Regions from separate parts of the Embleya sp. L77 genome, predicted to be linked through region 1. Evidence: riboswitches for the same ligand, from Rfam matches in the RefSeq annotation. Region 1 holds a riboswitch; the other holds the start of a gene.
The links. A riboswitch is a leader RNA that binds a small molecule or an ion and turns the genes downstream of it on or off. The one in region 1 is predicted to bind S-adenosylmethionine.
Positions count from the first base shown of each region.

Region 2: another riboswitch for S-adenosylmethionine. It lies ahead of thrC (threonine synthase); the one in region 1 lies ahead of ACZOOI_RS21275 (aminotransferase class V-fold PLP-dependent enzyme).

Region 1 is NZ_CM145709.1:4,956,259-4,971,639, forward strand. It holds gene ACZOOI_RS21230 (L,D-transpeptidase) at 56-1,282, shown strand; gene qcrB (cytochrome bc1 complex cytochrome b subunit) at 1,440-3,083, opposite strand; gene qcrA (cytochrome bc1 complex Rieske iron-sulfur subunit) at 3,083-4,168, opposite strand; gene qcrC (cytochrome bc1 complex diheme cytochrome c subunit) at 4,165-4,965, opposite strand; gene ctaE (aa3-type cytochrome oxidase subunit III) at 5,012-5,641, opposite strand; gene ACZOOI_RS21255 (cytochrome c oxidase assembly protein) at 5,717-6,832, shown strand; gene ACZOOI_RS21260 (hypothetical protein) at 6,842-7,252, shown strand; gene ACZOOI_RS21265 (response regulator) at 7,447-7,860, shown strand; gene trpD (anthranilate phosphoribosyltransferase) at 7,946-9,028, shown strand; SAM riboswitch class IV at 9,229-9,345, shown strand; gene ACZOOI_RS21275 (aminotransferase class V-fold PLP-dependent enzyme) at 9,600-10,994, shown strand; gene ACZOOI_RS21280 (Lrp/AsnC ligand binding domain-containing protein) at 11,325-11,603, opposite strand; gene ACZOOI_RS21285 (exonuclease domain-containing protein) at 11,712-12,308, opposite strand; gene ACZOOI_RS21290 (hypothetical protein) at 12,609-12,845, shown strand; gene ACZOOI_RS21295 (NYN domain-containing protein) at 13,445-14,746, shown strand; gene ACZOOI_RS21300 (hypothetical protein) at 14,845-15,186, shown strand; gene ACZOOI_RS21305 (C40 family peptidase) at 15,341-15,381, shown strand, end outside.
Region 2 is NZ_CM145709.1:3,948,010-3,963,390, forward strand. It holds gene ACZOOI_RS16915 (MoaD/ThiS family protein) at 342-620, opposite strand; gene thrC (threonine synthase) at 617-1,891, opposite strand; SAM riboswitch class I at 1,908-2,060, opposite strand; gene ACZOOI_RS16925 (glucosyl-3-phosphoglycerate synthase) at 2,253-3,230, shown strand; gene ACZOOI_RS16930 (hypothetical protein) at 3,310-4,098, opposite strand; gene ACZOOI_RS16935 (peptidase inhibitor family I36 protein) at 4,236-4,640, opposite strand; gene ACZOOI_RS16940 (alpha,alpha-trehalose-phosphate synthase (UDP-forming)) at 4,887-6,353, shown strand; gene ACZOOI_RS16945 (hypothetical protein) at 6,432-7,604, opposite strand; gene ACZOOI_RS16950 (DUF916 domain-containing protein) at 7,649-8,701, opposite strand; gene ACZOOI_RS16955 (WxL domain-containing protein) at 9,143-10,540, opposite strand; gene ACZOOI_RS16960 (hypothetical protein) at 10,730-11,761, opposite strand; gene ACZOOI_RS16965 (helicase-associated domain-containing protein) at 11,989-14,406, shown strand; gene ACZOOI_RS16970 (hypothetical protein) at 14,451-15,296, opposite strand; gene ACZOOI_RS16975 (ABC transporter ATP-binding protein) at 15,293-15,381, opposite strand, start outside.

The sequences.
Region 1 (15,381 bases):
CGTGCTCGACGAGCACGGGCAGACCGCGTTCGTTGAGCACGGCTGGAGGTCGAGAGTGAATCGGGACAGGACTGTTCGCCTCCGCTGGATCTGTTGGGCGCTCACACCGGCGCTGCCGCTCGCCTTCGTCACCGGATGCGGGACCTGGGAGAAGCAGCGGGGCGCCGAGATCGAGCGGCCCGCCGAAAGCGTGGCCCGGCTCACGGTGGACGTGCGCCCGGACCGACCCGCGCAGCCGGGCAGGCCGATCACCGTCACCGCGAGCGAGGGGCGGCTGTACGCGGTGAGCCTGACCGGCCCCGACGGGAAGCCGGTGGCCGGCGGCAACGCGGCCGGTGACGCGTCGTGGTCGAACTCCGAACCGCTGGCGTACAGCACCACCTACCGGTTGACCGCGCTGGCGGTCGACGCGTTCGGGCTGACCGCGACCCGCACCGAGACGTTCACCACGCTCGCGCCGGACGCCGAGCGGCGGGTGGACTCGGTGTTGCCGGAAGCCGACAGCACGGTGGGCGTCGGCATGCCGATCTCCGTCACGCTGCAGAAGCCGGTCACCGATGCCGCGCAGCGCGCCGAGGTGGAGAAGCGACTCCAGGTGTCCGCCTCCACGCCGGTCGAGGGTGCCTGGGGCTGGGTGGACGACAAGACCGTGCGCTATCGGCCCAGGGACTACTGGCCGGTGGGCACCAGGGTCTCGGTCACCACCAGCCTGCTCGGCGTCGACTTCGGCAACGGCGTGTTCGGCGGCCCGGGCGCGGCGGTCGGCTTCGAGGTCGGCGACTCCGTGGTCGCGACCGTGGATGCCGCGGCGCACACGATGACGGTCAGGCGCAACGGCACCGACATCAAGACCGTGCCGGTGACCACCGGCAAGCCCGGCTTCACCACCCGCTCGGGCACCAAGGTGGTGCTCGGCAAGGCTCCGCACGTGCTGATGGACGGCACCACCGTGGGCATCTCGGCGGACAGCAGCGACGGCTACCGGCTGGACGTCTCGTGGGCCACCCGGGTCACCTGGAGCGGCGAATTCCTGCACGCCGCGCCGTGGTCGGTGGGCGCGCAGGGCAGCGAGAACGTGAGCCACGGCTGCGTCGGGATGAGCGACCAGAACGCCAAGTGGTTCTACGACCAGGTCAAGGTCGGCGACGTGGTCACCGTGGTGAACACGGGGGATTCCAAGACCATGGAGCCGATCGGCAACGGCTACGGCGAGTGGAATCTGGACTGGGCGCAGTGGCTGACCCACAGCGCGGCCGGCCCGTCCACCGCCCGGCCGCTCTGAGACCGCCGGCCGCCGCCGACGCAAAAGCGCTGTACGGCCGTCTGCGGGGCGCAACGCGAAGGGCCCCACCGGGGGAAGATCCGGTGGGGCCCTTCGTCGTTCCTGCGCGTCCTACGGGTCGTGCCGATGTGGCGTCAGCAGCCCGGCCCCGGTCGCGTCAGTGGTGACCGTGTCCGCTGGTCAGTTCCTTGTACTCCTCGGCCGTCGGCTTCTCGATCGGCTCGGCGAAGTACCAGTGCGACATCCTCGAACGCAGCTTCTGCGCACGCGTGACCTTGCGGGCCACGCCGTTCTCGTCCTCGGCCGGCTCCAGCTCGTACGGCTTCGGCTGCTCGTGGGCGGTGAGGGTGTGTCGCACCCCGGCGTCCAGCGGTTCGTGGATCTCGATGAACTCGCCGTGCGGGAGCTTCTTGATCACGCCGGTCTCGCGACCGTGCAGGACCTTGTCCCGGTCGCGCCGCTGCAGACCCTTGCAGATCCGCACCGTGGCCAGGTAGGCCAGCACGGGCGCGATGAAGAACGCGAAGCGGCCGACCCAGGTGATCGTGTTGATCGACAGGTGGAAGTGCGTCGCGATGATGTCGTTGCCACCGCAGACCCACAGCACGCCGTAGGCCACGATCCAGGCGACGCCCAGGCCGGTGCGGACCGGCATGTTGCGCGGGCGGTCCAGCAGGTGGTGCTCACGCTTGTCACCGGTGATCCAGCCTTCGACCCACGGGTACATCGCGAGGAACGTGAACAGCACGCCCGGCACGATCAGGGACGGGATCAGCACGTTGAAGCTGAGCGTGTGGCCCCAGATGTTCCATTCCCAGTTCGGCATGATGCGCAGGGAACCTTCGAGGAACCCGATGTACCAGTCCGGTTGGGAACCCGCGGTGATCTGACCCGGGTTGTAGGGACCGTAGGCCCAGATCGGGTTGATCTGCACCATGCCGCCGAGGGCGGCGGTGATGCCGAACACGATGAAGAAGAAGCCACCGGCCTTGGCCGCGTAGACCGGCAGCAGCGGCAGGCCGACGACGTTCTTCTCGGTCTTGCCCGGGCCGGGGAACTGGGTGTGCTTCTGGTAGAAGACCAGGATCAGGTGCACGGTGACCAGACCGACCATGATCGCCGGGACCAGCAGCACGTGGATCGTGAACAGGCGGGGCACGATGTCCTCGCCCGGGAACTCCCCGCCGAACAGGAAGAACTGCAGGTACGTGCCGACCAGCGGGATGGCCAGGACCACACCCTCGGCGATCCGCAGACCGGTACCGGAGAGCAGGTCGTCCGGGAGCGAGTAGCCGGTGAAGCCGTTCACCATGGCCAGCACCAGCAGCAGGAAGCCGAACAGCCAGTTCATCTCGCGCGGCTTGCGGAACGCTCCGGTGAAGAAGATCCGGAACATGTGCACGAACAGCGACGAGACGAAGATCAGCGCGGCCCAGTGGTGGATCTGACGCATCGCCAGGCCACCGCGGATGTCGAAGCTGATGTCCAGCGTCGACGCGTACGCCTGGGACATGTGGATGCCCTGGAGCGGTACGTAGGAGCCGTCGTAGACGACCTCCTGCATGCTCGGCTTGAAGAACAGCGTCAGGAAGACACCGGTCAGCAGCAGGATGATGAAGCTGTACAGCGCCACTTCACCGAGCATGAAGGACCAGTGGTCCGGAAAGACCTTGCGCAGGTTCTTCTTCGCCGCGCCGTAGATGCCCAGCCGGCCGTCCAGCGCGTCGGCCGCGCGAACGGCCGCGTTGTCGGGAATCGGGGTGCTCTTGTTCGCCCCGCCCTTGGGTTGTTCGCTCGACATCAGCCACGCTCCCAGAAGCTCGCGCCGACCGGTTCGGCGAAGTCCTGTGTCGCGGCGAGGTTACCCGCCTCGTTCACATGGATCTTCAGCTGCGGCAGCGAGCGCGCGGCCGGGCCGAACACGACCTTGCCGTCGTCCGCCAGGTCGAAGGTGGACTGGTGACACGGACACAGCAGGTGGTGCGTCTGCTGCTCGTACAGGCCGATCGGGCAACCCACGTGGGTGCAGATCTTCGAGTACGCCACGATGCCCTCGTGACTCCAGTCCAGTTCCTTCTTGGACTTGATGTCCTCCGGCTCCAGCCGGACGACCAGGACCGCGGACATGCCCGCCTTCTCCAACCAGCCGTGCGAGAGTTCCTCCTTCTCGCCGGCCGGGCCGTACTTCTCGACCAGGCCGTCGGGCAGCACCATGGTCAGCGAGCCCTTGACGATGTCGTCCGGCTTGATCGGCAGGCCGGTCGCCTCGTTGATGAGCTCCACGCCCGGCTTCCACTCGGTGTGCCGCAGCTTGGTGCCCGGCATCGGACCGAGGTCGCGCAGCAGCACCACGCCGGACAGTGGCACCAGGGCCATCGCGCCGATCATCGTGCGCCGGATCAGCGGCCGGCGACCGATCACCGAGTCCGCGGCACCCTGGGCGAACTCGCGGATCGCGTACTCGCGGACCTCGGGGTCCGAGGCCAGCTCGTGCCGCTCCTGGACGATCTCCTCGTCCGTCATCAGCGTGCGCGCCCAGTGGATCGCGCCGGCGCCGATGCAGAACAGCGCGAGGCCGAGGAAGCCGCCGAGCGCGAGGTTCTGGGCACCGATCTTCCCGAAGAAGAAGATGTCGATGATGCGGTGCTTGTCGATGCCGACGTACGCCCAGATGAAACCGATCGTGGACAACATCGAGATCACGAACAGGAACGCGACCTGACGTTCGGCGCGCTTGGCGGCCTTCTCGTCGATGTCGGTGACGCGCGGCTCGTGAGCCGGCAGGCCGGGGTCGGCGAACGGGTCGCCTTCCGCCGGAACATGTGCCGAGGTGTGTACCTCGGGCAGGTGCTCTTCAGGCACTTCAGACTTGTCCTGGCTACTCATTTGGTCCTGGCCTTGGGGGTCCGGGCGGCAATCCAGATCGCGCATCCGATGAGCAGACCGAGCGCGATGATCCAGCCGAACAGGCCTTCGGAGACCGGGCCGAGGCGGCCGAGACCCAGGCCGCCGGGGTTCGGCTCCTTCTTGGTCGTCTCGTGGACGTACGTGACGATGTCCTTCTTCTGCTGCTCGGGCATCGTGCTGTCCGGGAACGAAGGCATGTTCTGCGGGCCGGAGAGCATGGCCTCGTAGATGTGCTTCGGGTCCACGTCCTTCAGCGGCGGGGCGTACTTGCCCTCGGTCAGGGCGCCGCCCTCACCGGAGAAGTTGTGGCACTGCGAGCAGTTCGTGCGGAACAGCTCGGCGCCGTTGACGATGTCGCCGTCGGGCGCGTACATGTTCGCCGTCGGGATCTTGGGCCCGACGCCGAGGGAGGCCACGTACGCGGACAGCTGTTGGATCTGCGCCGGGGTGTAGACCTCGGGCTTGCGCGGCGCCTGCGCGCCGGGCTGCTGAAGCGGCATTCGACCCGTCGACACCTGGAAGTCGACGGCGGCCGCGCCGACGCCGATCAGGGAGGGACCGTCGGTGGAACCCTGGGCGTCGAGCCCATGGCACGTCGAACATCCGCTCAGGTAGAGCTTCTTGCCCGCCTCGACCGCGATGGAGGCGGAGTCGTCGGCCTCCGCCTTCTTGGCAGGCGCGAACGCGGCGTACAGCCCCCCGGTAGCCGCGAGCGCGAAGATGAGTACGACGATCGCCGCCAAGGGGTGGCGTCGCCGCGCGGAGAGCTTTTTCACGGAAAACCCCGGTCCAATGTCGTCTGCGTAGTGAGTGTCGGGACGTCTACCTGATGACGTAGATCGTGAAGAACAGACCGATCCAGACCACGTCGACGAAGTGCCAGTAGTACGAGACGACGATTGCGGCCGTGGCCTGCTCGTGTGTGAACCGTCGGGCCGCATAGGTGCGTCCGAGGACCAACAGGAAGGCGATCAGGCCACCTGTCACGTGCATGCCGTGGAAGCCGGTGGTCAGGTAGAAGACCGAACCGTAAGCCGACGACGAAAGCGTCGTTCCGTCCTTGACCAGGGCGGTGTACTCCATCACCTGGCCGCCGACGAAGACGGCGCCCATCACGAAGGTGATGACGAACCACATTCTGAGCTTCTTGACGTCACCGCGTTCGGCCGCGAAGACGCCGAGCTGGCAGGTGAGCGAGGACAGCACGAGGATCGTCGTGTTGCCCGTCGAGAACGGGATGTTCAGCTCACCGGCGTGCTCACGCCAAGCGTCCGCCCCGGTGACGGAGCGGATCGTGAAATACATCGCGAACAGAGCCGCGAAGAACATCAGCTCGGACGCCAACCAGACGATCGTGCCGATGCTGACCAAGTTGGGACGGTTGAGTGTCCCGTGTGTCCCGTGTGAGGGGGGCCCGGTTTCTAGTGAAGTTGCTGTCGCCACGGCGGCCATTATTGCGGTCGCCGGATCTGCCCACACTTCGGGGGGTAACCCTTGTAGAACGTGTCGGGGTTAGGCTCTGGTTCCGTGAGTGGCTCTACAGGCGATGCCGGGATGTTTCTGGCACACGCGACCCCTGGGAACGTACCGCCGGAACTGACCCCCATTCGGCTCCTGACCGGGTGGGTGTTCGAGCCGATCCCGATTCTGGTCGCGATGCTCTTCGGCGGCCTCTATCTGTACGGGGTGCACAAGCTCAGGGCCCGCGGCGACTCGTGGTCGCGGTGGCGGAGCTTTTCCTTCCTGGGTCTGGGGCTGGGCACGTTCCTGCTGGCGACCGAGTCCGCGCTGGCCGCGTACGACACCGTGTTGCTGAGCGTGCACATGGTGCAACACATGGTGCTGGCGATGATCACGCCGATCTTCCTGGCGCTCGGCGCACCGATCACACTCGCTCTGCGCACGCTGCCGGCCAAGTGGCGCAATCGACTCAACGCCCTGCTGCACAGCAGATACGCGAAGGTGGTCACCTTCCCGGCGTTCGCCGGTTTCCTCTTCGTGCTCAATCCGTTCGCCCTGTACTTCACCCCCTGGTACGAGCTGACCTTGCGAAACACCTTCATGCACGACATGAATCACGTGCACTTCGTGATCATCGGCTGCATGTGGTTCTGGCCACTGCTGGGTCTGGATCCGATGCCGCGGGCGAGTCATCCGATGCGCTTGCTCGCGGTGTTCGCGACGCTGCCGTTCCACGCGTGGCTGGGCATCGCGATCATGAGCTCGTCCAATGTCCTGGCCGGTGACTGGTACAACGACCTCGGTCGGGACTGGGGCGCGAGTCCGCTCTCGGACCAGGGCACCGCGGGCGGAATCCTGTGGGGCAGCGGCGACATCATCGGACTGTTGGTCTTCCTGGTGCTGTTCGTGCAGTGGGCTCGGGCATCGGAGCGCGAGGCCGTCCGGGAGGACCGCCGGCTGGACCGGCTCGAACTGATCGAGGCGGGCCGCAAGGCGCGCGAGGAGCGACTGGCGCGCGAGGCGGCCGAGGCCGGCGGCGGTGCGGAACCGGGCCTCGAAGCCGCCGGAAAATCCGTGCCGAAGAGCACTCTTCCGGGTGACTCTGCCCGAACGGAGGACGCCGACTCGGCTGTGCGAGTGGCCTCGGGTCCCGAACCGCGGTCGGCCGAAGCGGCCGAGTAGCGTCGCGGCATGATCCTCGAACGTTTCCTCCGCCGCCGGCGACCGGAGCCTGTTCCCGTGCTCGTCGACGACGGCACGCTCACCGTCGTCGGTTCGTGCTTCGATCCGGCTCGGGCCGATTCGGCGGTGGTCGCGGAGATGCGGGCGGCCGGAGTGGCGGTGGAGACCGGTGTGTTCGTGATGAGGCACGTGCTCACGCTGCCGGACCTGGCGGCGGCCGACGAGGCGGCCCGGATTCTGACGCCGGACGGCTGGAGGGTGGTGGCGCCGGCCCCCGACGAGCGACCGATGCGGGTGCTGATCTCCCGTCAGCAGGTGCTCACCGGCCTGGAGCCGGCCCGGGAGCGGACCCGGATGGCGGGCCTGGCCCAGCGGCTGGGCGGGAACGCCGAGGGCTACGAGGTGCTCGCGCGCGAGTGAGCGCGGGGCGCTCCTGCGGCGCCGGCCCGCCGGTCGATGGGCGGTCGAGACGGACCGGGGCGTGACGAGGCACACATTTTGCTGCGGAAAAGCGCTAACATCCGGGGCGATCCGAGTGTTGCCCCGTACTTGCATACGCAGCCCTGAACATGCGCAGCCCCGAAGACACGCAGCCCAGACACAGGCAGGTGGACATGACGCGCGGCGAGACCATGACCGTCCTCGTGTACAGCGACGACCGCAACACCCGTCGGAAGGTCACCCTCGCGCTCGGGCGCAGGCCCGCCGTCGACGTGCCGTTCGTGGAATACCTGGAATGCGCCACCGAGCCCGCCGTGATCGAGGCGATGGACAAGGGCGGCATCGATCTGGTGATCCTGGACGGGGAGACCGCCCCCGCCGGCGGCATGGGCGTGTGCCGTCAGCTCAAGGACGAGATCTACAACTGCCCGCCGGTGCTGACCCTGGTCGGCCGGCCGCAGGACGCGTGGCTGGCCACGTGGTGTCGCGCGGACGCGGTGGTCGCCCACCCGCTGGACCCGCGCACGCTCGCGGATGCCGCCGCCGACCTGATGCGGGGCCGGATCGCGGGACGCCAGCCGGCCTGACCGCATCCCGGATGACCGCCCGGCCGGGACGGGCGCGGTGGGTACGCTGTCGCGGACTTATCCGATGACACAGCGGGAGCGGACCATGGGCGCCTCGACCTCTACGAACAAGAGCGGCGGCAACCCGGCGGCCCGTTCCTGGCGGGACCTCCTGGCGGCGCTCATGCGGGGCGACGACCTGCCTGCCGATGCGACCGCGTGGGCGATGGACCACATCATGACCGGCGAGGCGACGCCGGTGCAGGTGGCCGGGTTCGTGATCGCGCTGCGCGCCAAGGGCGAGACGGTGGACGAGGTCTCGGGTCTGGTGCAGGCGATGTACGCGCACGCGTCGACCATCGATGTGCCCGGCCGTACCGTCGACATCGTCGGCACCGGTGGGGACCTGGCCCGGACCGTGAACATCTCGACGATGTCCGCGATCGTGGTCGCGGGGACGGGCGAGACGGTGGTCAAGCACGGCAACCGGGCGGCCTCCTCGGCGAGCGGGGCCGCGGATGTGCTCGAAGCGCTCGGCGTGGTGCTGGATCTGACCCCGGAGCAGGTGGCCCGCACGGCCGAGGAGGCGGGCATCACGCTGTGCTTCGCGCAGCGCTTCCACCCGTCGCTGCGGCATGCCGCGCAGGCGCGCCGTGAGTTGGGCGTGCCGACCACGTTCAACTTCCTCGGGCCGTTGACCAATCCGGCCCGGGTGCGGTTCCACGCGATCGGGGTCGCGGACCTGCGGATGGCGCCGATCGTGGCCGGTGTGCTGGCCGACCGCGGGGCGACCGCGCTGGTGTTCCGCGGCGACGACGGGCTGGACGAGTTGACCGTCACCACCACGTCGCAGGTGTGGATCGTGCGGGACGGCGACGTGCGCGAGGACCGGGTGGACCCGCGCGACCTGGGGATCGCGCTGAATGGGATCGAGTCGCTGCGCGGTGGTGACGCGGCGTTCAATGCGGAGGTCGCCCGCAGGCTCCTCGCGGGGGAGAAGGGCGCCGTGCGGGATGCGGTGCTGTTGAACTCGGCCGCGGCGCTGGCCGCGCTGGGCTCGGGTGAAGGGTCGCTGACCCAGCAGTTGGCGGCCGGGATCGATCGGGCCGCGGACGCCATCGACTCCGGGGCCGCGCAGGCCGCGCTCGATCGGTGGGTCGCCACGACGCGTTCGTTCGCGCGGGGGTAGCGGGCTCTTGCGCCGGGCGGGTCGGGCCGTCGTGCTCGACCCGCGCGGCGGGGTGCCGCGTGTGTCGGTTGCGGCTGGTTGCGCGCTTGCCCGTGCCGGTCGGGCCCGTCGTGCCGGTTGTGCCGGTCGGGCCGTCCAGGATGTGGGAACGGTGGGGTGGTCGTTGCGCGTGACGTTCCATCCGGTAATAATTCTGCTCAGGTCACGAGTGACAGTGGAAAGCCCCGGCTTGCTGTCCGGCAACCCTCGCTCCGCGGTGGGGTGCCCCGGGTGATGACACGGTCAGGCGTCGTAAGGCGTCCTGGCAAGCGCGGACCCCTTGCATGACGGCAGTCGATGCTCCATGTGACCCGGGGGTCCTGTACCTGGGGAGCATGTGATGGCGTGAAATCTCTTTCTCGAAACGGGCGAATTGCCCTATTCCGTACGCGCTGAGTTCTCGCGCGTCACCCCGGGCCGCCCCTTGCCGCGGCTTACGAGACCACATTTCACCAGCGGATCATCCGGTGCGTTTCGATGTCGATCAATCGACATCCGCGTCGATGTTCCGTGCCTGCCGAGGAGTTTCGCCATGACCATCGACACCGCTTCCACCGCCGCCCTCGACTGTGACGTCGCCATCGCCGCCCCGCTGCCCGTGGTCGGGCGGGACGTGCTCGTTCCGCTGGTGACCGGCGGGGAGGTCGAATACGCCGCGCTCGACTACGGGGCGAGTGCGCCGTGTCTGCAGCGGGTGTGGGACGACGTGTCCGCGTATCTGCCCTATTACGGCAGCGTGCATCGGGGCGCCGGTTACCTGTCCCAGCTGTCCACCGACCTGTACGAGCAGAGCCGGGCCACGGTCGCGAGCTTCCTGGGGCTGCGGGCCGACGACACGCTGCTGTTCACCCGCGGGACCACCGACTCGCTCAACCTGCTCGCGTCCGTACTGCCGCGCGGCACCCGGGTGTTCGTCTTCGAGACCGAACACCACGCGGCGCTGTTGCCGTGGCGGCGGCACGCGGGGGTGACCCAACTGGCCGCGCCCGGATCGCCGGAGCAGGCGGTCGCGACGCTGGAGGCCGCACTCGCCGGGTCCGGCGACGGGCCTCGGCTGGTGTGCGTGACCGGCGCCTCGAACGTGACCGGCGAGCTCTTCCCGGTCGCCGAGCTGGCCGAGGTCGCGCATCGGCACGGCGCGCGGATCGTGCTGGACGCGGCGCAACTGGCGCCGCATCACCCGGTGTCGGTGGCCGACCTGGACGTGGACTGGATCGCGCTGTCGGCGCACAAGCTGTACGCGCCGTTCGGCTCGGGCGTGTTGGCGGGGCGGGGCGACTGGCTGGACGCGGCCGAGCCGTACCTGGCCGGGGGCGGGGCGAGCAAGACGGTCAGCCGGGACCACGTGGAGTGGCACGGCGGTGCGGCTCGGCACGAGGCGGGGTCGCCGAACGTGATCGGTGCCTATGCGTTGGCGTCCGCGTGCCGGGCGATCACCGAGGCGGGGCCGGCGGCACTGGTCGCGCGCGAGGAGGCGCTGCTGGCGCGCCTTCGGGCGAAGTTGGCGCAGATTCCGGCGGTGCGGACGCTGGAGCTGTTCGGGCCGGAGTCGGCGCGGGTGGGGGTGCTCTCGTTCGTGGTCGAGGGGTGGAACAGTTCGCGGTTCGCTGCGGTGTTGTCGGCGGAGTACGGGATCGGGGTGCGGGACGGGTTGTTCTGCGCTCATCCGCTGGTGCGGCACCTGTTGGGCGGGCGGGCCGATCAGCCGACCGAGTGTGGCTCCCCGGACGCGCCCGAGGGTGAGCAGAACCTCAACGCGATCCGGGTCAGCTTCGGAGTGGGGACGCCCGTGGAGCACCTGGACCGCTTTGCGGCGGCGGTGCGGGAGTTGGTGGAGCGCGGGGCGGTGTGGAGCTACACGGTCGATGGGGGCCGGTGCGTTCCGGACGCGGATCCGCGGGGCGTACGCGAATTGCCTGCGGCGTAGGGTTTTCGGCCTTGCCGGTCGGGGTGTCCTCAAGCGCCGGACGGGCTGAGTTGGGTTGCCCGGGTGAGGGTGTTGCGGTGGTGCGTGGGCCCTGATGGCCGTGCCGGGGGTGTTCTCGGACGGCGGATGGGCTGAGGTTGGTTGTTTGGGTGTTGCTGTGTTGCTTGGGGCCGTTCGGCGGGGGGCTCAAGCGCCGGGCGGGCTGAATTGGGTTGCCGGAGTGGGGCGTTGCGGTGGTGCTTGGGCCCGGTGTGGCTGGGGGGTGTTCTCGAGTGCCTTGGTGGAGGGGTGGCCCTGCCGGGGTGGTGGAGGTCCGGCAGGGCTGAGGGGTTACTCCAGGCCGATGGCGAAGGCGGCTTCGAGGTCGTGGTGGGAGTAGGTGCGGAAGGCGATGTGGGTCGTGGTGGCTTCCACGCCGGGGACCTTGTTGAGGCGGCCCGGGATGACGTCGGCCAAGTCGTCGTGGGCGCGGACGCGCACCATGGCGATCAGGTCGAACTCACCGGTCACCGAGTAGACCTCGCTCACGCCCTCGATCGCGGCGATCGCCTCCGCGATTTCCGGGGTCTGGTCCACACGCGTCTTGACCTGCACGATCGCGGTGATCACGGGGTAGTCCTCCGGCTCTCGACGACAAGATGCCCGAGCTTAGTCGGCGCGTGACCCGCGCGGGCAGCCGCAGCGGGAGGAAGGACCGCGCGGTCGCACACCCGGACGTCACCCGATCGGAGTGGTTTGCCCCGGACAGACCCTGGGTGCCGGCGGTCGGCCGAGGGCGAGCAGGTCGGCCAACTCGTGCCGTCCGCTCTCGTGCATCCGGCCGATGAACGCGCGTAGGACGTGTGCGGTGGCCCGGGCGTCGGCCAGGGCCCGGTGGGTCGGATCGGTGGGCGCTTCGAAGTACCGTGCGAGGGTGCCCAGGCGCATGTTCGGCACCGTCCCCGGGGGCAGCAGCGCGCGGGCCAACGCGAGCGTGTCCACCACCTGGAGGTCGGGCCAGGGCCGACCGCACGCGAGGCTCGCCGCACGCAGAAACCCCACGTCGAAGGGGGCGTTGTGGGCGACCAGGATGGCGTCCTCGGCGAAGCGGGTGAACGCCGGCAGCACCAGGTGCAGCGGCGGCGCATCGGCCACCAGGTCGTCGGATATCCCGGTCAGGTCGGTGATGAACTCGGGGATCGGCACACCGGGCGCGACCAGGGTCGCGAACTCGCCCAACCGGTCCGATCCGCGCACCCGGACCGCGGCGATCTCGGTGATCCGCGCCTCCAGCGGATCCAGGCCGGTCGTCTCCAGATCGACGACCGTGAACACCTGTCGTTCCACCTCGTCACGAATCGCTCGTGACCCGGGCATGGTTCGCAACTCGTGGCCCGGGGCGATACTGTCCGGCGGGCGGGAACGCCGCGGCGAGTCGGCCGCCGGCAAGCCCTGATTCGCCGAACCTCGTGACCGGCAATCCCGGTGCGCGGTGCTGCTCATGTACCGGACGGTACGTTTCCGGCCCGACACGGCCGCGCCCAGGTACCTCTCGCCGCCCGGCATCATGGGTGTACGCGGACCCACTCGCGATCCGGAAAAGGCTCGCAAACGCGAAACAGGAAGGGAACACGCATGTCGATCCAGGCCCCCACCGAGGACACCCGGTGGCGTTGCTCGCTCTGCGGCAACCTGACCCGGTTCGACGTGACGCGGACCACCAAGGCGGTCGAGTTCACCCACCTCGACCTCGCGGGCGTCGCCCGGGTCGAGGAGCGGGAGATCGTTTCCGACGAGATCGAGTCGGTGCGGTGCCGCTGGTGCAACGCGACCGACTCCGTCGAACTTGTGGCGCGACCCGACGCGAGCTGAGTGCCGAGACCGTGCGGCGACAATGGGACTGTGCATCGTTTCGGCATCGGGGCGGCCCGGCGTGGCCGTCCCCGGTCCGGAACGCGCCATGATCAAGGCGTCGGCGTCCCGGCAACGGTGACGCGGGGAGGGGCCTCAAGGGAACGGGAAGGACCGGAGGAGCAGTGAGCGGACCGGATACCCGCGCGGACGCGGTCACGCCTGCGCACGCCGCCGAAGCCGCCGAGGCGGTGCCGGCTGCCGAGCCCGACCCCGACCCGCCGTCCCGGACCGAGGCGGGGACCGACCTGCCCGGCGCTCTCGACGAGCCCGAGGCTCCCGTCGATCACGCGGCCGACCCGGAGCCGGACGGCCCCGGTCCGACCGATCAGGCGGCCCACGCGCACCCGGCCGGGCCGGCGGGTGCGGAGATCGAGGCGGAGTCCCGGGCCGCGGTCGCGGAATCCGATGCCGCCGCGGAATGCGAAGCCCCCGCCGAGCCGGAAGCCGAGTCGGCGCCGGCGCCCGCTTCGGACGCCGCCGAGCCTGTTGCCGCCCCGGGGGTTGGTGCCCAGGCCGACCCGGAGCGGGAGGATCCGCCGCCCGCCGAGCCCGAGGCCTTGTCCGGGCCGCTGCCCGAGGCGGTTCGGGTGCGGGTGATCTCGGTGGCCGCCGACGCGCTCGGCACGATGACCGCGGACGAGGTGCCCGGCCCGCTCCGCCGGTTCGCCCGCTTCACCCACCAGCGCCGGGCCAAGTTCGCCGCGACACCGCTGGCCGCCGCGCTGGAGAACGATCCGGTGTTCCGGCAGCGCATAGCGGAGCGCTTCCGCAAGGGCCTGCCGGAGATCTCCGAGGCGCTCGAAGCCGGCAAGGTGCCCGCCGCGGCCGACCCGCTCGACGTGGCCGCCGCCGCATACCTGCTGCGTCCGCGCGGCTGGGTCCGACTGATCGAGACCGCCGGCGACGCGGCGAAGGAGGCCGCCGCCGACCGCGCCGAGGCCGAGGCCGCCGAGACGTTGTCCCGCCTGGAGCGCGAGGTCGGCGTACTGCGCGCGGCCTCCAAGACCGAGCACGAACGGCTGCGCGCGGAGCTGGAGACGGCCCGCAAGGAGGCCGACCACCTGCGCCGCCAGGTGCGCGGGCTCCAGGGCAGCGCCAAGCACGAGGAGAAGGAGGCCCGCCGGGCCCGCTCCGAGCTGGACGCGGTGCGGGTCGAGGCGCAGGCCGCGATCGCCGCCGCGGAGAAGGAGGCCCGTCGGCTGCGCGGTCGGGTCGCCGAGGTCGAATCGGCCCTGGAGGCCAGCCGCCGGGCCGCCCGTGAGGGACGCAGCATGGAGGACACCCGGGTCCGGCTGCTCCTGGACACCGTCCTGGAGGCCGCCCAGGGGCTGCGCCGCGAACTCGCACTGCCGCCGGTGGGCATCCGGCCCGCCGACATGGTGGACGCGGTGGTGCCGGGCGCGTCCGGGATAAAGGACATCGCCCAGCGCGCGTTGGAGGGCGACGACCCGGCCCTGCTCGACCAGCTGCTCGCGCTGCCGCAGGCGCACCTGGTGATCGACGGCTACAACGTGACCAAGACCGGCTATCCCACGCTCGCGCTGAACAAGCAGCGTGATCGGCTGGTCGGCGGTCTGACCGGGCTCGCCGCGCAGACCGGCTGCGAGGTGACCTGCGTGTTCGACGGCGCACAACTGGATGCGCCGGTGCTGTTGGCTCCCGCTCGCGGGGTGCGGGTGATGTTCAGCAAGCCGGGCGAGACGGCCGACGAGCTGATCCGCCGGCTGGTCCGGGCCGAGCCGCCGGGCCGCCCGGTCGTGGTGGTCTCCACCGACCGCGAGGTGGCCGAGGGCGTGCGCAAGGCCGGTGCGCGACCGGTGCCCTCCACCATGCTGCTGCGCCGACTCACCCGCGGCTGAGTACAGGCGCCAAGGGCGGGCACGGACGCCGTTCGCACCGTTTGTCGGTGCCGCTCCCTACCGTTGACAGGGAAAGTCGACGAAAGGGGAGAAGCCACATGCGCATCGCCTGTCGTACGCACCGAGGCCGCGGGCGCGCCGGCGCCGGCTGCGCGATACCGGCCTCGATCGGGCCGGCGCTGATCAGCGCTCGATCCATTGACTCCGACATATCATCCGAATTATCCGGCGCCTCCTCGTATGCCGATTCCTCTTCGTATGCCGACTCCGGGGAGTACGGCGAGCGCGCCGACCACCCCGACCATGCCGAGTTGGACGAGGAAACCCTGAGCGCGCTGCGGCTGTTCGCAGCCGAGGGCATGCTCGCGGCGGCCGGTGCGCAGCTACGCGAAAACGGCGAAATGATGAGCGCCCGCCGATCGCTCGATCGTAAAACATGACCCTTTTCCACTGAATTGATGGCTCAAGCCATGAAATTCGCGGATTGATTTGAAGCGATCGCGTTTGGGTGGCTAGGGTCACCGGTCGAGCGCCCGCGCACTCGACCGTCCGATCCGGACGGCGGGTAGCCGGGCCCGGAGAAGGAGCCCGCCGGTGGCGTCCCATCGCAGGTCGAAAAGGGCCGGCAATACCCG
Region 2 (15,381 bases), 1.0 Mb from region 1:
GCTACGACCGCGGCTGAATGTATCCGGACGGATGCCCGGAGCAACAGGTCAATCGGACGAGAATTCCCGAGTGAATAAAGACCGCATTCTTCGCGAGTCGCCAGGAAAGCCGTATTTCAATTCGTCAGGAAAGCGACCTTCCGTACATAACGGGTGTGATCCCGACCACGGGTTTACCGACGCGTCGCCGCCAAAGCCGGGAAATGGACCCGGTTAAACACGTGTAACGATCACCCTCTCCGGGTGACGAAGAAATCCGCCGCCCGGTGCTCCGGGCGGCGGATTTCTCGGTTCCGTTTCGTGCCCGAGTCGATGAAGATCGGGACCGTCGGCCTATCGCGTCAGCAACCGCCGGCGACCGCCGGGATGATCGAAACGGTGCCCTTGTCGGGGGTGGCCGTGGCGAGACCGTCCGCGAAGCGCACGTCCTCGTCGTCCACGTACAGATTCACAAAGCGACGCAGCTTGCCCTCGTCGTCGAGGATGCGCGCGCGAATTCCGGTGTGATCCTTTTCCAAGGCATCCAGGACCTCGGCGAGGGTCGTCCCCTCGACGGACACCTCGGCCGCCCCGCCCGTGTAGGTGCGCAGGATCGTCGGGATGCGAACGGAGACGCTCATGCCAGGCCGGCCTTTCGGAAGGAATCCAGAGTGGGTCGAATGGTCGCGGTGGCGCCGGTGGTCGGCGTGACCGCGTCCAACGTCTTGAGGCCGTCACCCGTGTTGAGCACGACCGTCTCGGCGTCCGGGTCCAGTGCGCCGGACGCGAGCAGTTTGCGCAGGCAGCCGACGGTCACGCCGCCGGCGGTCTCGCCGAAGATGCCCTCGGTGCGGGCCAGCAGCTTCATCGCCTCGACCACCTCGGCGTCGGTCACGTCCTCCACCGCGCCGCCGGTGCGCTTGCACACGTCCAGCACGTACGGGCCGTCGGCCGGGTTGCCGATCGCGAGCGACTTGGCGATCGTGTCCGGCCGCACCGGGCGGATCACATCCTGGCCGGCCTTCCACGCCGCGGCCACCGGGGAGCACCCGGTGGCCTGCGCGCCGAAGATCTTGTACGGCGTGTCCTCGACCAGGCCGAGGGCGATCAGCTCGCGGAAGCCCTTGTCGATCTTGGTCAGCTGCGAACCGGACGCGATCGGGATGACGATCTGCTCGGGCAGCCGCCAGCCGAGCTGTTCGGCGATCTCGTAGGCCAGCGTCTTGGAACCCTCGCCGTAGTACGGCCGCAGGTTCACGTTGACGAAGCCCCAGTCCTCGCCGGCCGGGTCGCCGATCAGCTCCGAGCAGAACCGGTTGACCTCGTCGTAGGTGCCCTCGATGGCGACCAGCTCGCCACCGTAGACGGCCGCTGTGACGACCTTGCCGGCCTCCAGGTCGGCCGGGATGAACACGCAGCTGCGCAGGCCCGCCCGAGCGGCGGCGGCGCCCACCGCGCCGGCCAGGTTGCCGGTGGAGGAGCAGGAGAGGGTGGTGAAGCCGAAGGTGCGTGCGGCCTCGACGGCGATCGCGACCACGCGGTCCTTGAAGGAGTGCGTCGGGTTGCCGGAGTCGTCCTTGACGTGCAAGTTCGCGATGCCCAGCTCGCGGCCCAGGTTCTCGGCCCGGACGAGCTTGGTGAAACCGGGGTTCAGGTTGGGCCGGGACGCGACGTCCGCGGCGACCGGCAGGAGCGGTGCATAGCGCCAGATGTTCTGCGGGCCGGCCTCGATCTGCTCCCGCGTGACGGTGCCGAAGTCGTAGGCGACCTCGAGCGGGCCGAAACAGGACTCGCAGGCGTACTTCGGGCCGAGTTCGGTGCGTTCGCCGCACTCGCGACACGACAGCGCAACGGCGGGACCGAAGGAGGTGGAGGTGGCGCTGGTGGAGCGGGTGGCGGTGGGTGTCGCCATGGCGAGGGCCTTTCTGTCCTCATCTTTACCCGTGGGGTCCCACGGGCCGGACTTGGCACCTGTCCGATCCGCCGGTGCTCGCTCGCGCCGAAAGCGCGTCACGAGGAATGACGATCGGATGGTTGCCGGGGCTTCAACGGGCCGTTCCCTCTGCCCCTCTGGATGAGCTGCTATGGCGGTGGACACACCCGTCGCCGGGTGGCCGGTCCGCGTTTGTCCGGCTCGACGTGCGATCGTCGTAACCGGTGACGACGACTGTAACCGAACCGGTGCCGCGTCGATCATCCGGTCCACCTCGCGAGACGATAAAGGGTGGCCGCGACCGAGGCCGGAACAGCGGCGACGACAGGGGATTTCGAACGTGCAGCCCGAGGTGAGCGCCTGGCTTCGACGACGGTCCTCCGTCGCCGCGGACTGGCCCGTCGACAAGCTTCTTGACGCCAAACGCGACACCCGGGTCAGCGTCGTCCTGCCCGCGTTGAACGAGGCGGCGACCGTCGGGGACATCGTCAAGGTGATCCGGACCGAGCTGATCGAGCGTGTGCCGCTGGTGGACGAGCTCGTGGTGGTCGACTCCGGATCCACCGACGACACCGCCGGGGTCGCCGCCGACGCGGGCGCGCGGGTCGTGCACCGCGACGACATCCTGCCCGCGCTGGCGGCCGTGCGCGGCAAGGGCGAGGTGTTGTGGCGCTCCCTCCTGGTCACCGACGGCGACATCGTGGCCTTCGTGGACGCCGACCTGAAGGACTTCTCGGCGGATTTCGTCACCGGGATCCTGGGCCCGCTGCTGACCGACCCCACGGTCCGACTGGTCAAGGCCATGTACGACCGGCCGCTGGAGATCGGCGACACGATCGTGCCCGCGGGCGGCGGCCGGGTCACCGAGTTGGTCGCCCGCCCCCTGCTCAACCTGCACTGGCCGGAACTGGCCGGTTTCGTCCAGCCGCTGGGCGGCGAGTACGCGGCCCGGCGCTCGCTCCTGGAACAGTTGCCCTTCCCGTGCGGCTACGGCGTCGAGACCGCGATGCTCGTGGACACCCTGCGCCTGGCCGGTCTGGACGCGATGGCCCAGGTGGACGTGGGCGTGCGCCGGCACAGCCACCAGGACGAGGCCGGCCTCGGCCGGATGGCGGCGGAGATACTCCAGGCCGTGGAGCGCCGACTGCGCCGCGGCCCCACGGGCGCGCACCCGGTCGAGCTCAGCACCGCGCTGACCCAGTTCGAGCGGGACGTGGACGGCTTCCGGCTGCGCACGCACGACGTCGCGGCCCGGGAACGGCCGCCGATGGCGACGGTGCCCGAGTACCGCGCGCGGACCCGCCTGGTCGGGCGCTGAACGCTCGTCCCGGTCGAGCGCCGGACGGCTGTTTCGCGCCATCCCGCGGGCGACGCGCACCCGGTGTGGGCGCGCCCGCTCAGCCGCCCAGGACCGCGGCGACCCGACGGGCGGATTCGTCCTCGTTCGCCCGCACCCGTGCCAGCGCCGCCGCCTCGCGTTCGATCGCCTGGCGCTGGTAGGCCACGTCGACCGCGTACCAGGTGCCCGCCACGTTGTGCTCCGTCCTGCAGGCCACCGTCGCGCTCGCCGCGGCGATCTCGCGCGCGCTCGGCGCGGGCGTGTTCCACGCCGGATCGCCGCCGGCCGCCAACGGGTCGGGGTAGTCGAACCCCTTCGCGCGCATGCAGGTCGACCACTGCGCCAGCACCCGAAGCACCCGAGGGTCGGCCCGCGACCGCTCGAACGACTCCACGTCCAGCCGACTCGGCAGCGCCGCGCGCTCCAGCGCCGGATCCACGCCCAACGCGAACCGCGCCTGGCCCAGGCAGCCCGGCCCCGGCCGATCGGTGCCCTCGGTCGGCGCCGGCGGCTCGCCGTCCGCCCCGGCCGCGCCGTACAGCGCCACCGCCAGCTCCCGGCTCGGCGCCGGCGCGCTCGGCTTGGCGGTGCCGCCGGCGACGGCGCCCGGCGGCCGAAAGCCCCACGTGGCCACCTCGACCGGGTCGCCCACGCCGTAGCGGCGCTCGGTGCGCGACTTCAACACCGGCCCGCCGTCCGCGACGGGCGGCGTCGGGTAGGTCAGGCCCAGCCGGGCCAGGCAGTCCCGGATCAGCACCGACTCGGCCGAGGCCCGCCGGGCGCGCTGTTCCCGGGTCGGCAGGTAGGCCGCGATCGGCAGGTCGAGCCCGGTCACGTCGCCGCTCACCGGAGTCGCCGCCGGCGGCGGGGCGCCGGACGCGCGGTCGGCCGCGGGCGGGCGGTCGCCGCGGTCGCCGGCTCCGGTGCACCCGGCCAATGCGAGGCACAACACCGCGATCGCGGCCGACCCGCGACGCGGGCGCCCTACTGCGCGGTCCAACTGCCGGACGCGTTGTTGTTCTTCAACGCCGGGTCGAGGTTGGCCGTCGACTTCGGGCCGATCTCCTGGACCGGACCCTGGTAGTTGCTGCCGTAGTAGATCCGCAGGATGTGCGTCGGATCGTTGTTCCACACCGACGCGGCGTTGTTCTTCACCGGCACCCCCGTGCCGCTGCTGCCGTCCGGGGACCGCATGAAGGTGTAACCGGCGTAGTTGGCCACGTTGTACCGGTGATCGAAGCGCGCACCCTTGGTGTTCGAGTTGTAGTACAGACACGCGTCCCCGTCGTTGCACGCGCCGTCTCCCTCGGCGACCGCCGGTGCCGCACCGGCCGCGAGGACCAGCGCGGCGGCCACCGCACCCGCACCGAGCCCACGATTGCTGCGCATACCCGATTCCCCCTTGCCCCGTGGCCCGCAGGCCCGATTTCCGGGCCCGGGTCCGATCCGTCGATCGAGTCGGCGGGCCGAGTCACCCGGTCGCATCCGAGCGAGATCGGCCCGACGAGTCAAGAGAAAACACACCTTCGCTACTCCCGGTAATGACATGCATACGTGATTCTCGCCACACCGTTCGAGTCGGCGGGCGCGATCGGGTCGGGTTTGCGCACCGGGATGCGTGGCTAGGGTCGGGGCATGAGTGCTCCCCCTCCCGCCGGTGTCCTGGTCGCGTCCAATCGCGGTCCCGTGTCCTTCTCCCTGGAGGACGACGGCACGCTTTCGGTGAGCCGCGGCGGCGGCGGACTCGTGTCCGGACTGTCCACAGCAGGGCAGGGAACCGGCGCCGTATGGGTCTGCTCGGCGCTCGGCGAGGCCGATCGCACCGCGACCCGGGCCGCTCCCTCGGGCCGGCTGGATCTCGCCGGTCACGACACCGGCGGCCTGGCGGTGCGGATGCTCGACATCGACCCCGGCACCTTCGCCCGGGCGTACAACGCCATAGCGAATTCGACCCTGTGGTTCGTCCACCACCTGCTCTACGACACCCCGTCCAAGCCGGTCTTCGACGCGCGCTTCCGCAAGGAGTGGGCCTCCTACGAGGCGTACAACCAGGCCTTCGCGGAGGCGCTGGCCGAGGAGGCCGCCGAGGGCGCCAAGGTGGTCGTGCAGGACTACCACCTGACCCTGGTGCCGGTGCTGCTGCGCCGGCTGCGTCCGGATCTGCGGATCGGGCACTTCTCGCACACCCCGTGGTCGCCGCCGGACTACTTCCGGCTGCTGCCCGACGACATCGCGCGGTTCGTCCTGGAGGGCGTGCTCGGCGCCGACCACGCGGGCTTCTTGACCCGGCGCTGGGCGCTCGCCTTCCTGGACTGCTGCGCGGACGTGCTCGGCGCGACGGTGGACCGGGACGCGATGACCGTCACGCATGCGGGCCACGTGACCGAGATCGGCGTGCACGGCCTGGGCGCGGACGGCGAGTTCCTGCGCGAGCGGGCGTCGCGTGCCGACGTGGACACCCGGCTCGCCGGACTGCGCGAGGCGGTGGGTGATCGCCGGGTGATCGTCCGGGTGGACCGCACCGAACTGTCCAAGAACATCGTCCGGGGCCTGCTCGCCTATCGCGAGCTGCTGCGCACCCGACCGGAATGGCTCGGTCGGGTGGTGCACGTCGCGTTCGCCTACCCCTCCCGGCACGACCTGCCGGAGTACCGCGAGTACACCGCGGCGGTGCAGCGGGTGGCCAAGGAGATCGACGACGAGTTCGGCACCGGCGACTGGCAGCCGCTGATCCTGCACGTCAACGACGACTTCCCGCGCTCGCTCGCGGCGTACCGATTGGCCGACGTCGCGCTGGTGAACCCGATCCGGGACGGGATGAACCTGGTCGCCAAGGAGGTTCCGGTCGTCTCGCTCCTGGACGAGGCGCACGGAGGGTGTGCGCTGGTGCTCTCGCGCGAGGCGGGAGCGTGCGAGGAACTCGGCGAGGACTCGATCGTGGTCAACCCGTTCGACGTCTCGCAGACCACCGAGGCGCTGCACGCGGCGCTCACGATGGACCCCACCGAGCGGCTGCGGCGCACCAAGCGGCTGGCCGCCGCCGCGGTCGCGCTGAACCCGCAGCAGTGGTTCCTGGAGCAGTTGGACGCGCTCGGCAAGTAGGCACTGCGGGCCGCCGCCCGCGCCTGCCGACACCCGCCCGCGCCCGCCGGTTCGACCGGCGGGCGCGGGCGGTCGGGCTCAGGCCGCCGTGGGCGGGCCGGCGCGGCGGCGGCGCGTGGTCAGCACGGCCACGGCGCCGGCGCCGATCAGGGCGACGCCGGTGACACCCGCGCCGACCAGGCCGGCCGGTCCGGTCAGCGGCAGGCTGCCGCCGCCGGACTTGCCCGCGCCGCCGCTCGTGCCGCTCGTGCCCGCGGCGGTGCCGCCGGTCGAGCCGCCGCCGGTGGTGGTGGCGCCATTCGGGCCCGAGGTGCCGCCGCCGGTCGTGGTGCCGGCCCCGCCCGTCGTGCCGGATCCGGCCGTGGCCGAGCCGCCCTTGAAGGAGACCTTCACGAACGCGTCCTGGCTGCGGTCGGGCGAGCCGTGGGCGGCCATGGTGAGCACGTAACACTCGGTCTGGAGGCAGTCGACGTCCTTGCCCGCACCGTTCTTGTAGCTCGCCTTGACGTCGGTGAGGGTGGCCGAGAACGTGCCGTCCGGGTTGATCCCGTCCGGGCCGTACGCCTTGAGCCACTTCGAGGCGCCGTAGTTGCCCGCGTTGGTGGTCCAGTCGGCCTCCTTGGGCCCGAACACCACGTAGATCCCGTTGCCGCTGCCGGCCGCGTAGCCGGAGCCCTCGACCGTGATCGACGCGCCCGCCGGGTCCAGGCCGGTGCTCGGCGTGACGGTCAGCCTCGCGCCGCCGGCCGCCGCCTGCGGTGCGGCCTGAGCGAGTTGCGCCGGTGCCGCCGGTGCGGCGGCGCGCAGCGATCGGGGGGCACCGCCGGGCGCCGGCGCGGCGAAGGTCAGCGCGACCTCGGCGGTCGGTCCGCCCTCGACGCCGACCCGGACCTCGAACGCGGGCGCGTCCGGAGCGAATCCGGTGCCCACCCGCAGCGGCGTCGCGACGACGCCCTGCCCGTCGGCGGCGAGCGTGCGGCTGCCCGCCCGGTCGGCGGTGCCGCCGCCGTACAGCGCGACGGTGACCCGGGCACCGGGGGCGAACCCGCGGCCCACGACGGTGATCTCGTCGCCGGCCGGGGCCAGCGCGGTGCTGCGCGACACGGTCGCGGTGGGCCCGGCCGGGCTCTCGGCACGGGTGTCGGCGGGTGCGGCCGAGGCAACCGCGGCGGCGCTCAGCACGCCGGCGGCGGCCAGGCCGAGCGCGGCGGCCGAGCCTGCGGCGCGACGGACACGGGGGGAGGTGTACATGTCGGCTCCTGGTGGGGTCGGGGCGGCGACGCGACGGCGGATGCTCAGCCGGTCGGGTCGGCGGTGACTTCGGTGCGGGAGGCGGCGGCGTCCGGCGCGGTGTCGGTGTCCTTCGCGGCGGCGGCTGCTGCTGCGGAGGAGGCAGCAGCAGCGGCGCGGCGTCGGCGGAGCGTCGCCACGCCATAGGCGATCAGCGCGCCGAGCAGCAGCGTGATCGCGCCCAGCAGCAGCCACGGCAGCGCCCACACGCTCGTCGACTTCGTGGTCACCGTCGCCGGGTTGCCGGTGACCTCGACGTTCGCGGTGAGTCGACCGGCCGGGAAGACGCCGTCGAAGCGCTGTACCACCTCGTGCGTCGCCCCCGGCAGCAGCTCGGGCAGGGCGGCTCGGGCGGGGCCGCCCAGTCGCCAACCGCCGGGCCCGGAGACGGTGGTCTCGACGCCCGCCGTGGTGCGTACGTTGCCGGTGTTGCGCACCCGGTAGCGCACGACCGCCTCGGCGCCGCCGAACATCGCGATCGGGTTGTCGTAGGACAGCCGCAGCTCCTCGATCGCCAGGCGCGGTACGGCGGGGCCGTCCACGCGCAGGTAGATCCGGGCGCCGACGCGCCGGTCGACGTCGAATCGTTGTTGTCCCGGGCCGGTCGCCTCGGCCTTGATCGAGGCGACGACGGCGCCGGTGTGGTCGCCGGGGCTCGCGTCCGCCGGGACGGTCAACCGGAACGGGATGTCCGCGCGTTTGCCCGGCGCCACCGTGTACGACTCGGCGTCGAAGCCGATCCACGCAGCGACGTCCTTCGGCTGCTCGGCGGCGGTCAACAGGGTCATCCCGCCGTCGGCGGCGAGCACGGCGTCGGTGGCGTACACGCGCAGCGTCAGCGGCTTGTCCCCGAAGTTGGACACGCCGACCACGTCGACCAGGGTCTGTCCCGGCGCGGCGGTCAACACGAAGTGGTCGCGCCCGCCCGCCGGTTGCACGCCCCAGGTGAACTCGTCGGCGGCCCGGGCGGGCGCTGCGAGTGCGACGAGTGCGACGAGTGCGGTGAGGGGCAGGACGGTGGCGAACAGGGCGCACAACAGGCGGGCGGCGGTGCGCATGGGGGGGTGGCTCCTTTGTTGGGCGCCTTCGGCGCCGGCTCGCGAGGCACGCTTTGTTGGGCGCCTTCGGCGCCGGCTCGCGAGGCACGCTTTGTTGGGCGCCTTCGGCGCCGGCTCGCGAGGCACCACTTTTTTCTCTCCCCCGCTTCGCTCCTCCGAGAAAAAAGTGGCCCCTCGCTCGTGACTTCGTGTCCCTCCGCTTCGCTCCGGGGCACGAAGTCTTGGTTTTGCGGCTCCGCCGCTCTCCGCGCTTCGCGCGTCGATCACCGGGGGCGGCGCGTGTCGGGGGCGCTGACGCGCCTGGGGGTGGGCGCCGGGGGTGGGCGTTCGGGGTGGGGGCGGGGAGGGTGTGGGGTGGTGCGGTGGGGGGATCCCCCGACGGGGTGGTGGCGGGGATGGTCGTCGGCGGCGGGTCGGGGGATGGGGTGGGTGGGGGAGGGGTCAGATGAGGGTCAGGGTCAATGTGCCGGTGTAGGTGCCGGGCACGGTGATGCCGGGGACGCCGAGTTTCAGGGCGCCCGCGCATTCGAACGAACCGGCGCTCGCGCCGGCGGCGGACGAGCACAGGGTGCGCGGTCGGCCCAGGCCGGTGCCGGGTTCGGCCTTGGCGCCCGCGGTGACCTGCGGGGTGGCGCCGCCGGTGGGCAGCGTGCCGGTGACCGACTTCGCGGTGGGCGTCCAGCCGAGGTTGTCGCCGACGATCCGGCCGCCGGCCGCGGTCAGGTCGCTGGCCTGGCCGGTCAGCGTCCAGCCCGCGTTGGTGCCGCGCGCGTCGGAGACGGTGAGCGGGTTGAGCGCGCCGCCGGTGAAGGCGTCCTTGCCGTTCAGGGTGACGCCCGGGAGCGCGACGTCGGTGCCGCCGACGCCCAGTGTCAGCGGGCCGCCCTGCACGTCGGTGGTGATCACCTGGTAGCCGGTGCCGGGGCCCGGCGGGACCGTCGGGGCCTTGAACGCGACCGGCAGGAAGGTGTCCTGGCTGCGGTCGGGCGAGCCGTGCGCGGCGAAGGTGACCACGTGGCACGTCGTCACGGCGCAGTCGAACTCGACGCCGTCCTTGTTCTTGTACTTGGCCTTCATGCCGTCCAGGGTCAGCGTGAAGCTGCCGTCGGCGTTCAGCTTGGCCTGGCCCGGCGAGGCGGCCGGGTTGGTGCGCACCCACTTGGTCGCCTGGTACGGCGCCGGGTTGGTGTTCCAGTCGGCGTTCTTGGGGCCGAACGCGACGTAGATGCCGTTGCCGCCGTCGCGGACCGGGTCGAAGCCGGTGCCGGTGACGGTGAACGTCTGGCCGGCCGGATCGGCGCCGGCGGCCGGGGTCACCGCGAGCCTGGGCGTCTGCACGGGCGGCGTGCCGTTCTTGAACGCGACCGGTGTGAAGGTGTCCTGGCTGCGGTCGGTCATGCTCGCGCCGTGCGCGGCGAAGGTGACGACCCGGCACTCCTGCTTCAGGCAGTCCACCTCCTTGCCGTTTCCGTCGGTGTACTTCGCCTTGACGTCGAGCGTCGTGGTGAAGGCGCCGTCGGCGCTCATCTTGCTGCCCGCGACCCACGCCTGGGCGCTGTAGGCACCCGCGTTGCTGTAGTAGTCGTCGATCTTGGGTCCGAACAGGACGTAGACCCCGTTGCCCGAGTTGCGCACCTTGTCGAAACCCGTGCCGGTGACGGTGATCGTGGCGCCGGCCGGGTCGACGTCGACGGCGGGCGACACACTCACGGACGGGGTCGTGGCGGCCTGCGCGGGCGAGGCCAGGCTCACGCCGGCCAGCGCCAGCGCGGCGGTTGCGCCCATCGCCCCGAAGCGGATCAAGCGGTTCGCGGGCCGGGGCCGCGCTCCGTTCGTCATCCTTGGCTCCTCCATCTGGCAGTGTGCACAGTGCGGCGCCCGGACCTATTAGCGGTAGGTCCGGGCGCCGTCCGATGCAGAGGAGGTAAGGCTAACCTAATTAATGGGATCGTAAAGAGCGGATGCGGCGCCCCGGCAGCGGAGTGCGTCACACCCGGACAAGTCCGAGTACGGGTGGTGTTCCCGTGCCTACGCGGTGATCTGACGACGATTCAGTCGCCACAGCAGATACAGGGACGCGGCGATCGCGGCGATCCGGATCATCCCGGGCAGCAGCTCGCCGAAGCGGTCCCACGCCTCGTCCCGGGTCAGATCCGCGCCCAGGTGCCCGGTGGCGCGCATCCACATGCCGATCGCGAAAGCCAGGGCGGTCGCGCCGGGGACGTAGAACGCGGCGAACCGCCGTTCCTTGAGCGACCACGCGCCCGCCGTGAAGACCACCAGGTAGCCGAGCAGCACCACCACGGTCGACGCCACGATCGCACCGATCGCCATCATCGCGATCGCGAACACCTCGCGTACCTGCGTGCGCAGCGCGCCCGGACCGAACATGCCCAGGGCCGGCGTGGGTTCGGTCAGCGATTCCTCGTCGTCCCAGGTCGCCGACGTGTCCGAGACCACGCCGATCGGATATGCCGGTGCGTGCAGCGAGCCGTCGCCGTACACGTCGAGGACGGGTCGCTCCGGCGTCCCGCCCTCCGGCGGCGTCCGCCACCACAGCGGCTCCTCCTCGGGATCCGCGAGCGGGACCGGCTTGGGCGCGGCGCCGCCGGCCGCGGTCTCGGCGAGCGTGGGCGGACCGGCCGCCGGGGCCGCCTCGGGGGAGACCCGGGGCGGCGGCGCGGCCTGCTGCGGGCGGGACGGATCCGGCACGGCCGGAATCGGCGTCGCGTCCGCGCGAAAGCCCATCTGGCGCGCCACCGTGGCGTAACGCGAGCCGCGCATCGACATCGCGCCGACGCCGTCGTCGGCCCCGGCGGTGCGCAGGTCGCCGAGCCGGTACAACTCGTGGCCGACCACGGCCTCGGGGCTGCCGAGCCGATCCAGGACGACCTGCACGGTGCCGGGGGTGTGTGCGTTCAGCCGCTCGCGCTCGCTGTTGATCTGGCTGCGCAACCGCTCCACCAGTCGGGCCCGGTCGGCGGGGCGCAGTCTGCGCTGGGCGGCGTCGCCGACCTCGCCCAGGTACTGCAGAACCAGATGATCGCTCTCGAAGTTCACGCCCCCACCCCACCCCCGCCGAAGGATCGTCGCATCGGCACGACGCTTGCATCGGTAAAGCGACAACTCAGCGTAGGGGCCCGGGCGAAGCGGAGCGAGGGGTTGACCGAAATGGTGATCGCACGGACCGCCCGAGGCGGTGTCGACGGCCGATATTCGGTCGCCGAAGGGCACCGGGATCTCGGGAGCGGTGATCGTCGGCGGGCGGACCGTCTAACGTTGATGGGATGACCACAGCTGCGTCGCCCACCCGTGCCGAGGCGGATCGGCCCGCCGAGTCCGGCCCCCGGACGCTCGCCGAGGATCTGCGCGGGCGCACCGACGCGGCCCTCGCCGCGTTGTTGCGGGCCCGGCCGGACCTGACCACCCCGGTCCCGGTGGACCTGACCCAGCTGGCCACCCGGGCCACCACGCGGGCCTCGATCGCCCGGGCCCTGGAGCGGCTGGACCGGTTCACCCTCCAGGTGGTGGACGCCGCGGTGGTGCTGCCCGACGGATTCGCGGCGGCCCGGCTGCACCCCCTGGTCGGCGCGGCTCCCGAGGCGCTCGCCCGGGCCGTGGCCAATTTGCGCGAGCAGGCCCTGCTGTGGGGCCCGGACGACGCGCTGCGGGTGGTGCGCACGGTGCGCGACCTGGTCGGCGCGAGTCCGGCCGGGCTCGGCCCGACGCTGGCCGGCGCGTCGGCCGCGACCGCGCCGTCCCGGCTCCAGGAGGTGCTCGCCGATCTCGGTCTGGGCTCCACCCACGACGCGGTCTCCGCGATCGCGGCGATCACCGCACTGTTCACCGACCCGGCCCGCCTGGACGCACTGCTCGGACAGGCTCCCCAGGCGGCGTGCGAGGTGCTGGACAAGCTGGTCTGGGGCCCGCCCACGGGCAGCGTGCGCGGCGCGGACCGGCCGGTGCGCGCCGACGCGGCGCGGACCCCGGTGGAGTGGCTGCTGGCCCGGGCGCTGCTGGTGCCGGCCGGCCCGGACGCGGTGGTGTTGCCGCGCGAGGTGGCGCTGCACCTGCGCGGCGGCCGGGTGCACCGGACCCTGGAGCCCGCGCCTCCCGAGCTGCCGACGCGCGCACACGATCCACAGGCTGTGGACAGCCTGGCGGCCGGTTCCGCGTTCACCGCCGTGCGTCGGGTCGAGGACCTGCTGGAGGCGTGGAGCGCGGGCGGGCCGGCCGTGCTGCGGGCCGGCGGCCTGGGCATGCGCGAGTTCAAGCGCGCCGCGGTGCAGTTGGACGCGCCCGAGGCCGAGGTCGCGCTGTGGCTGGAGTTGGCCTACGCGATGGGCCTGGTCGCGGGCGACGGCGAACCGGACGAGCAGTGGTTGCCCACCCCCGCCTACGACACCTGGCGGCGCACCCCGGTGGGCACCCGCTGGGCCGCGCTCGCCGGCACCTGGCTGGAGACCACCCGGGTGCCCGCGCTGGTCGGCTCGCGCGACGACAAGGACCGGCCGATCGGCGCACTGGGCCTGCAGGTGGACCGCACCGCCGCGCCCGAGGTGCGCCGCCGGATCCTGGCCACGCTGGCCGCACTGCCGCCGGGCTCGGCCACCGACGCCGACTCGCTGCTCGCGCACCTGACCTGGCATCAGCCGATCCGGGCCGCGCGGCTGCCCGAGGCGTTGTTCCGGGCGATGCTGGTCGAGGCCGAACTGCTCGGCATCACCGGGCGGGGCGCGCTCGCCGGATACGCCCGCACGCTGGCCGAGGGCCGGGTCTACGAGGCGGGCGACGCGCTGACCCCGCTGCTCCCGGAGCCGCTGGACCACGTCTTCCTCCAGGCCGACCTCACCGCCGTGGCCCCGGGCCCGCTGGTCCTGGACCTCGCGCACGAACTGCACTTGGCCGCCGACGTGGAGTCCACCGGCGGCGCCACCGTGTACCGCTTCAGCGAGTCGTCGGTGCGCCGCGCACTGGACGCCGGCCGCACCGCGGCCGACCTGCACCACCTGCTCGCGACCCACTCGCGCACGCCGGTGCCGCAACCGCTCGGCTATCTCGTGGACGACGTCGCCCGCCGACACGGCCGGATCCGGGTCGGCACCGCGGCGGCCTTCCTGCGTTGCGACGACGACGCGCTGCTGGGCGAACTGCTCGCCGACCGCCGCGCCGCCGGACTGCGGCTGCGCCGGCTGGCCCCTACCGTGCTGGCGGCGGAATCCGCGCCGGACACGGTGCTGGAGAAGCTGCGCGCGCTGGGCTTCGCGCCGGTCGCCGAGTCCGCCACCGGCGACCTGGTGCTGACCCGACCGGACACCAGACGCACCCCGCCGCGCTCGGCACCGCCTCGGGTGGCCGGCGAACCGCCGGCGCCGAGCGAGGCGCTGCTCGGCGCGGCCGTCACCGCGATCCGCGCGGGCGACGCGGCCGCCACCGGCCGGGTCGACGACGGCGCGGAACGCGACGGCGAGCCGGTCGAACTGCCGCGCACCTCGGCCGCCGAGACGCTGCTCGCGCTCCAGGCCGCGCACGCCGACCGGCGGGCGGTGTGGATCGGACACGTCACCCGCGAGGGCCGGGCCACCCAGCACATCGTGATCCCGCTGCGCCTGGAGGGCGGCTACGTCACCGCCCACGAACAGGGCACCGGCGAGATCCACACCTACCCACTGCACCGCATCACCGGCGTCGCCGAAACGAACTAGGCCGGACACGGCCCGGCCCCACCCCGGGCGCGTCGGCGCCCCCTCTACATCTCCCGACGCCCGATCCGCCACACCGCGAGCCATACGCACAGGGCGGACAGGACCAGGGACAGTGCGAGGTTGTCGCCGTACTCCCCGGGGTCGTGCCCGCGCAGCAGGTCGACCTGGGAGTTGAACAACTGGGACGGCAGCCAGGTCTGCACCGGCCGCCACAGCGCCGCGAGCGGCATCAGCACGAAGCTGACCAAAGTCGCGCCGAAGATCGCCACCGGTCGGCGCAGGAACGCGGCCATCGCGGCGACCACGCTGAGTTCGAGCACCACGCCCACGATCCCGTAGAACGACCCGTAGAAGACGGCTCTGGCCGGCAGCGGGCCGAACATCCAGTGCACCTGGGCCCAGGCGATCAGGCTGCCCAGCAGATAGGCCAGCGAGACCGCCGCCGTGGTCACCGTGTACCGGGGCAACACGAGGTCGCGCGGCCTGCGCATCCGGGTGCGGTGGAACGCGGCCAGGCCGGGCCGATGGTCGACCGCCAGCGCACTCGCCATCAGCGCGAGCCCGACCAGGACGCCGATCTGGCCGGCGGCGTAGGTGTACACCGCCATCCCGCTGTCCGCCCGCAACCCGCCCGTCGGTGCCACCGCGTCGATGTGCAGCGCCTCGACGATCCGGTCGCGGTGCCTGGCGAACACCGGGCCGATCAGGCCCACGCCCGGATAGGCCACCAAGAGCAGCAGCCACCGCCGGGTACGCACCAGCCGCAGCCACTCCAGGCGCCACAGGCCCAGCCGACGCGGCCCGCGCGGGACCCGATCGACGCCGGCCACCACCGCGGGCACGGCCGGTTGGGTCGATGCGGGCGCCTGCACCGCGCCGGATCGCGTCATCGCGGACCGCCGGTGATGGACAGGAATGCCGCCTCCAGGTCCGACTCCTCCGGCGCGACCGAGACCACCCGGGCCGAGCTGCGGC